Linked DNA regions of Indioceanicola profundi. The protein of the gene in region 1 interacts with the protein of each later gene in a pairwise test. Links are inferred from orthologs where the notes say so. Each region holds a gene or a part of one and is shown on either strand. Other genes may lie near its edges.

Evidence for each region. The genes of interacting proteins can lie anywhere in the genome.
Region 2: the proteins of ftsH (region 1) and hflC interact in binary tests that used the Escherichia coli proteins (3 or more experiments, as listed by UniProt). The link is inferred for Indioceanicola profundi from one-to-one orthologs.

Annotation. Positions count from the first base shown.
Region 1 is NZ_CP030126.1:1,697,159-1,701,151, forward strand. The notes cover bases 567-3,462. They hold ftsH (ATP-dependent zinc metalloprotease FtsH), read right to left. Parts: upstream 3,036-3,462; coding sequence 1,098-3,035; downstream 567-1,097. Other genes in these bases: folP (dihydropteroate synthase), read right to left, coding at 567-946; tilS (tRNA lysidine(34) synthetase TilS), read right to left, coding at 3,126-3,462. Also shown: more of folP, read right to left, coding at 1-566; more of tilS, read right to left, coding at 3,463-3,993. UniProt on the Escherichia coli protein: Acts as a processive, ATP-dependent zinc metallopeptidase for both cytoplasmic and membrane proteins. Plays a role in the quality control of integral membrane proteins.
Region 2 is NZ_CP030126.1:2,111,283-2,114,813, forward strand. What follows is about bases 1-2,983. They hold hflC (protease modulator HflC), read right to left. Parts: upstream 1,987-2,983; coding sequence 1,015-1,986; downstream 1-1,014. Other genes in these bases: DOL89_RS10085 (DegQ family serine endoprotease), read right to left, coding at 1-544; DOL89_RS10090 (DUF2065 domain-containing protein), read right to left, coding at 697-882; hflK (FtsH protease activity modulator HflK), read right to left, coding at 2,000-2,983. Outside these bases: more of hflK, read right to left, coding at 2,984-3,184; iron-sulfur cluster carrier protein ApbC, read left to right, coding at 3,334-3,531.

The sequences.
Region 1 (3,993 bases):
TGAAGCGCTTGCGGCTCACCCCGACCAGGATCGGCGCTCCCAGCGCGTGGAACTGACCGGTATGGCGCAGCAGGTGCAGGTTATGCTCCGCATTCTTGCCGAAGCCGATGCCGGGATCGATGGCGATGGCCTCCCGCGCGATGCCGAACGCCTCGGCCGCCTCCACCCGCTCCGTCAGTATGTCGAACACGTCCAGCGTGGGATCGCGGTAGCCGGGGCTGGCCTGCATGGTCTGCGGCTCCCCCTGCATATGCATCAGGACGACCGGGCACCCGGCCTCCGCCACCACCCGCATGCTCTCCGCATCGCCGCTCAGTGCTGTGATGTCATTGACGATGCGCGCCCCGGCCGCCAGCGCCCCCCTCATCACCGCGGCATGGCGGGTATCGACGCTGATCACGGCACCTTCCGCCGCCAGCGCCTGGATCACCGGCAGCACCCGCGCCAGCTCCTCCTCCGGGGCCACGGGCGCCGCCCCCGGCCGGGTGCTCTCCCCGCCGATATCCAGGATGTCGGCTCCCGCCTCCAGCAGCGCCCTGCCATGGGCGATGGCGTTCTCCGCTCCCGCAAAGTCGCCGCCGTCGGAGAAGCTGTCCGGCGTCACGTTGACGATGCCCATGACCAGCGGCCGGTCCAGCCGCAGCCCCGCCCACAGTTTCTGCGGCTGGGCCAGCGCCGCGAGTTGGATCTTCGCCCGCCAAGCGAAAGCCTCCGGCAGCCCTGCGGCCCAGTCCAGCACGGGCTGGAGCGGCGCCACCGCCCGCAAGGCCCCATCCCCGTGCCGGACCGCCACCTCCGCCATGCCGAAGGCGAAGCGCCCCCCCGCCAGCCGCACCGCCAGTTCGCTCGCCACAGCACTCCGCGCCACCTCGCCGGTCAGCAGCCCGGCGGGGCGGATGTACAGCTCGGCGGGCGAGGACGGCAGGGGCAGGTCGCGCAGCGGCATGGCATCGGACTTGTGCAGTAAGGGAAGAGATCAGGTTAACGGCCCGGACCGGGCCGGCATACCCCCGATTTCGGGAAGCACGCCGGCAACCAAAGGAAAAGGCCCCCGGATCGCTCCGGGGGCCTTTCCATGGTTCGGCGGTTCGCCGTCGTCACACGCCCGGCTGCGGCTCCGGCTCGAAACCGCCGGTGTCCTTTCCGGTGGTCGGAACGGAACCGCGGCGGCCACCCTTCGGCGGCTCGGCCTTCACGGCCGGCGGAGCCTGGGGCGGCTCGGTCCGGACGATGGACTCGCCGCGGATCAGAGCCTTCACGTCCTCGCCCGACAGCGTCTCGTACTCGAGCAGCGCCAGGGAAATTTTGTGCAGCTCGTCGATATGCTCCGTCAGGATGCGGCGGGCATGGCCTTCCGCCTCCTCGATGATGCGACGGACCTCCTGGTCGATCAGGTTGGCCGTACCCTCGGACATGTTCTGCTGCTGGGTCACGCTGTGGCCCAGGAACACCTCCTGCTCGTTGGCGGAGTAGCGCACCCGGCCCAGCTTGTCGGACATGCCGAACTCGGTGACCATGCGGCGGGACATGTTGGTGGCCTGCTGGATGTCGTTGCCGGCACCCGTGGTCACATATTCCGGCCCGAAGATCAGCTCCTCCGCCACGCGGCCGCCGAACATCATGGCGAGACGGCTTTCCAGCTCCAGCTTGGAGTAGGTCCACTTGTCCCGCTCCGGCAGGTTCATGGTCACGCCCAGCGCACGGCCGCGCGGGATGATCGTCACCTTATGCAGCGGGTCGCTGGCCGGCATGTAGAGGCCCACCAGCGCGTGGCCGGCCTCGTGATAGGCGGTCAGCTTCTTCTCCTGCTCGGTCATGACCATGGAGCGGCGCTCCGCACCCATCATGACCTTGTCCTTGGCGTTCTCGAAGTCCGCCATGCCGACCACGCGCTTGCCGGCGCGGGCCGCCAGCAGCGCCGCCTCGTTCACCAGGTTCGCCAGATCGGCACCGGAGAAGCCGGGGGTACCGCGGGCGATCACCTTTGGCTCCACATCCGGCGCCAGCGGCACCTTGCGCATATGGACCTTCAGGATCTTCTCGCGGCCCAGCACGTCCGGGTTCGGCACCACCACCTGCCGGTCGAAGCGGCCCGGGCGCAGCAGCGCCGGGTCCAGCACGTCCGGACGGTTGGTGGCGGCGATCAGGATGACGCCCTCGTTCGCCTCGAACCCGTCCATCTCCACCAGGAGCTGGTTCAGGGTCTGCTCACGCTCGTCGTTGCCGCCGCCGAGACCTGCGCCACGATGCCGGCCAACAGCGTCGATCTCGTCGATGAAGATGATGCAGGGGGCGTTCTTCTTGCCCTGCTCGAACATATCGCGGACGCGGGACGCGCCGACGCCCACGAACATCTCCACGAAGTCGGAGCCGGAGATGGTGAAGAAGGGCACGTTGGCCTCACCCGCCACGGCGCGGGCGGTCAGCGTCTTACCGGTACCCGGCGGTCCCACCAGCAGCACGCCCTTCGGGATCTTGCCGCCCAGGCGCTGGAACTTCTGCGGGTCCTTCAGGAACTCGACGACCTCTTCCAGCTCCTGCTTGGCCTCGTCGATGCCGGCGACATCGTCGAAGGTCACGCGGCCGACCTTTTCCGTCAGCAGTCGGGCGCGGCTCTTGCCGAAGCCCATGGCCTTGCCGCCGCCGCCCTGCATCTGGCGCATGAAGAAGATCCAGACGCCGATCAGCAGCAGCATGGGGAACCAGGACAGCAGGATGCTGACCAGGGTGTTCGGCCCCTCTTCCGGTACGGAGCTGACGCGGACATTCCGCTCGGCCAGCCGGTCGCCGATGTTGGAGTTGGGCGGCACATAGGTGCTGAAGCTGCGCCCGTCGCTATAGTGACCAGTGACCTGGTCTCCTTTGATGGTGACGTCGGCAACCGCGCCGCGCTCCGCATCTTCCAGGAGCTGGCTATAGGGGATCACACCCGGCTGGGAGACCCGGGTTGACGACGTCTGGAACAAGTTGAACAGGGCCACCAGCAGCAGCCCGATAATGATCCAGAGCGCCAGGTTCTTGCCGAAATTATTCACGTCACGAGCCTTTCGTCGACCGCCCCGCGGGTTCTGCCCCCCGGGTGCGGTGCCGTCGCCGGAAACAGATCCCTCGCGGGAAGCTTCCCATTAGATAATCTCCCTGGCAGGCATGACAACAGAGAACCTCGCACCTGCCGCGGGCACCGGCGCCTCCGGCCCCAATCTGTAGCCTAAGCAACCCGATCCGAGACGCACATAGTTCAGATGGGGTACGAGGAGCAGGGTTTGCCCCCCCCTGATCGCCGGAAGCGTGCGACGGACCGACGCGGGCAGTACCCGACCTACCCGAACGATCGGGTCAGAGGATATCTTTGCCCATCCCTCGGCTTCCAATGCACCCAATGTCACCGTCCGGCTGCCATTCCACTCCAGACGAAACCGCCGGTCCCATACTGCGGTTCCGCCCGGCGCGACGACAATCGGAGCTTCGACCGATGCCGGCTCTCTTACGATGCGGAGAACCGCGCCAGCTCGGCTGAACAGGCATCCTCCCAGGCTGCCGCCGCTGAACTCGCCCGCGCCTTCGCGCAGACGGGTCAGAAGCCGCTCCATCCTCTCCCCCCGCGGCGGATAGGGTCTGCCGCCGACAGCTCCGGTCAGCCGCGACAGGAGGCCGAGGCTGTCCTCGTCGTCCAGGACTCTGAAAACCGCTGCATCCAGTTCAATCCATCCCTCGGGATGAAAGGCCCCATGCCGGGCCAGCATCTGCGCCAGCAGATCATCGCGGTCTGCACGGCGACAGCCGGCCTGCCGTGCCGCTTCGGCCAGGGCGGGGACCGGATCCACAGGCTCCGTCGCACGCAGGCGTCCGCGGGCGAACCGCGTATCGCGATTGGATGGATCGCGGATAAAGGGCTGCCCCCTGACGTCACAGGTCGCCTCCAGCCGTGCACGGAGAACGCCCAGCACGGGACGGATCAGCCGTAGTCCGGGGCGCTCGCGGATGGACGGCATG
Region 2 (3,531 bases), 410 kb from region 1 along the record:
CGACCTTCAGAAGGGCGAGATCGGTGGCCGGATCGGTGCCGATCAGCTCGGCGGTGAGTTCCGTCTGCTCCTCATCCTGGAAGATGACGGTGATCTCGTCGGCGCCCTCGATCACATGGTTGTTGGTGACGATATAGCCGGTGGCGTCGATCACGAAGCCCGAGCCCAGGGATGTAGCCTGGCGCGACGGAGCGCCGGGATCACGCTGCTGGCGCTCGAAGAAGTCGCGGAAGAACTCCTCGAACGGGGACCCCGGCGGGAATTCCGGCATCGGCACGGCCGGATGTTCGCCCCCTGCATTGGGCCGCTGACTGGTCGAGATATTGACCACGGCCGGCAGAATGCGCTCCGCCAGATCCGCGAAACTTTCGGGGGCAGCGCGCTGAGCCTGGGCCTGACCGGCCATCAGAAGTGCCGCGATCAGCGGCAGCGCCAGCACCCAGCCGAGCCAACGCTGGGCCGGCGGCACCACGGCGACAACCGCCTGACGCGCCCGCGGGCCGGTGGTGTGGGAGCGCACGGAATGGGTCACGTCTCTCTCCATAGGACCGGTTATGGCCGCCCGACTCCTGTAAATCCGGCGGCGAACAGAGGCGATCCGGCGGACGAGCCTCTCTCTTTGAACAATATAGGCTGAGGCTCAAACGTGGCGAAGCACTCGTTTGTGCTGGCTCTTCCTGAATCCGGAGCAGTGGATCAGGGCCGCAGCAACCAGACAAGGGCCACCCCGACAATGGCCGCGACAAGTCCCGCAGTGCGCAGGGTGGAGGATGGGGTTTCCGCGGCCATGGCGGCCATGCGCCTCATGCCGTCCGGCGCGGCGGCGTAGAGAAGGCCTTCGATCACCAGGACGAGGGCCAGTGCGGTCAGCAGGTCGATCACGTACGGTTCCGTTGCAGGCCGGCCTATCCGCCCGGGATTGCGCGGATAAGGGTCCGGACAGGAAAACGGCCGGGCCGGGGAAAGGCCCGGTCCGGCCGCACTGGAGGGAAAGGGTTTCAGACGCCGCCCGGATTACTGGCCCGGCGGCACCTCGGCGCCCTGCGCAGCGGGCGGAAGGGCAGCCTGCCCTTCCGGCGCCGGGGTGGGACCGCCGCCCTGCGCCGGCGGAGTCTGCGGGGAACGCACGGCCCCGGTATCTCCGAAGAAGCGGAAGAATTCGCTGTCCGGCGACAGAACCAGGGAGGTGTTCTCGTCCTTGAGCGCCTGCCGGTATGCCTCCAGCGAGCGGTAGAACTGGTAGAACTCCGCGTTGCGCCCAGCCGATTCGGCAAGAATGCGGATCGCCTGATTGTCGCCTTCGCCGCGCAGGACCTGCGCATCACGCTGCGCCTCGGCCAGGATGACCGTGCGCTCGCGCTCGGCGCGGGACCGGATCTGCTGCGCCTGCTCCTGACCCTGCGCACGGGCCTCGCGGGCCTCGCGCTCACGCTCGGACCGCATGCGCTCATAGACCGCCTGGGAGGTGGCTTCGGGCAGGTCGGCCCGGCGGATGCGCACATCGACGATGTCGATGCCCAGCGCTCGCGCCTCGTCATTCACCTGATCGCGGATGTTGGTCATTACCTTCGACCGCTCCTCCGACAGCACGGCCAGCAGGGTGACCGAGCCGAGCACGCGGCGGAGCGAGGAGTTGACGATGGTCGAGAGGCGCTGCTCCGCCGCCAACTCCGTACGCACCGACTGGTAGAAGCGGAGCGGGTCGGAGATGCGGTAGCGGGCGAAGGCGTCGACTTCCAGCCGCTTCTGGTCGGCCAGGATCACCTCTTCCACCGGCGGGTCCACGTCGAGGACGCGCTTTTCGATCATCACCGCGTCCTGCCAGGGCAGCTTGGCCTTCAGGCCGGGCTCCTGGATGGTCCGCTTCCACTCGCCGAACTGCAGCACCAGCGCCTGCTGGGTCTGCGCGACGGTGAAGAGCGAGGAGGACGCCAGGATGGCGACCGCCAGCACGACGATGCCGAGGATTATGAGCTTTCTGTTCATGTGAGCGCTCTCCTCAGCGCGACTGGGGCGCTGGCTGGGCCGGCCCGCTGGCCGGACCCTGCTGCCGCAGGCGGTTGGTCAACTGATCCAGCGGAAGATACGGCAGGACGCCGTTCGTACCGTTCTGGCCGCCATCCATGATGATCTTGTTGGTGCCGCCCAGAACGGCCTCCATCGTCTCCAGATACATGCGCTTGGCAGTCACTTCCGGATTGCTGTTGTAGGCCTCCAGCACCGAAACGAAACGCTGCGCATCACCCTGCGCCAGGCTGACCACCTCCTCGCGATAGGCGCTGGCCTCCTGGATCAGCCGCTCGGCCTCGCCGCGGGCGCGCGGGATGATGTCGTTGCGGTAGGCCTCGGCTTCGTTGCGCAGACGCTCGCGGTCCTGCCGGGCGCGCTGCACGTCGTTGAAGGCGTCCACCACCGCGGAGGGCGGGTCCACCTTCTGCAGCTGCACCTGCGTGACCGCGATACCGGCGTCATAGCTGTCGAGCATGGCCTGGAGGATTTCGCGGGTGCGGGTCTCGATCTGCTGGCGGGCTTCGGTCAGCGCCGGCTGGATGTCGGTCTGGCCGATCACCTCGCGCATGGCGCTCTCCGCGGCCTTCTTCACCGTCTGCTCGGGATCGCGGATGTTGAAGAGGTAGTCGGCGGCGGCGCCGGCCTCCTCCTTGACCTTCCAGAATACGGTGAAGTCGATGTCGATGATGTTCTCATCGCCGGTGAGCATGAGGCTCTCGTCCTCGACGTCCCGCTCGCTGCCGCCGCGGCGATTATCCCCGACGGAGCGGAAGCCGATCTCCATCCGGTTCACCGTGGTGACCTGGGGCGTGTAGACCGTCTCGATCGGCGATGGCAGGTGCCAGCGCAGGCCGGGCAGTTCCGTGCGGACATATTCGCCGAAGCGCAGCACCACGCCCGCCTCGTCCTGCTGGACGCGGTAGATGCCGCTGGCCATCCACAGGCCGCCGACAACCAGCAGGGCGAGCGCGATGCCCTTGCCGCTGCCGAACCCGCCGGGCATCACCCGCTTGAAGCGATCCTGACTCCTGCGCAGCAACTCCTCCAGGTCCGGACCCGGAGGCTGCGATCCGCCGCCGCCGCTCGGCCGGCCCCACGGATTGTTGTTGCCGCCTCCCGGAGGGGAGCCCCACGGGCCACCGCCCCCACCGCCGCTCTGATTATTCCAGGGCATTTCGACCGACCCTTCGTTTTCGTTCCTTGGACCCGAGCCCGGTGCTTTCAACGGGACCCCGGCCACCGTATATAAGCCGGAGACCGTGGGGAAGGAGTTCCGCCGCGGTCTACCGTCCGGATATTGGGAATCGCTTGGAGTTTTCAACCATGGCCGACATCACCGAGGCACAAGTTCTGGACGCGCTGAGGACGGTAAAAGACCCCGACCGCGGCCAAGATATCGTCGCTCTCGGCATGATTTCCGGATTGGTTATCAAGAACGGAAATGTCGGCTTCTCAATCGAGGTCGATCCGAAGCGTGGAGCTGCGCTCGAACCGCTTAGACGCGCCGCAGAACAGGCGGTC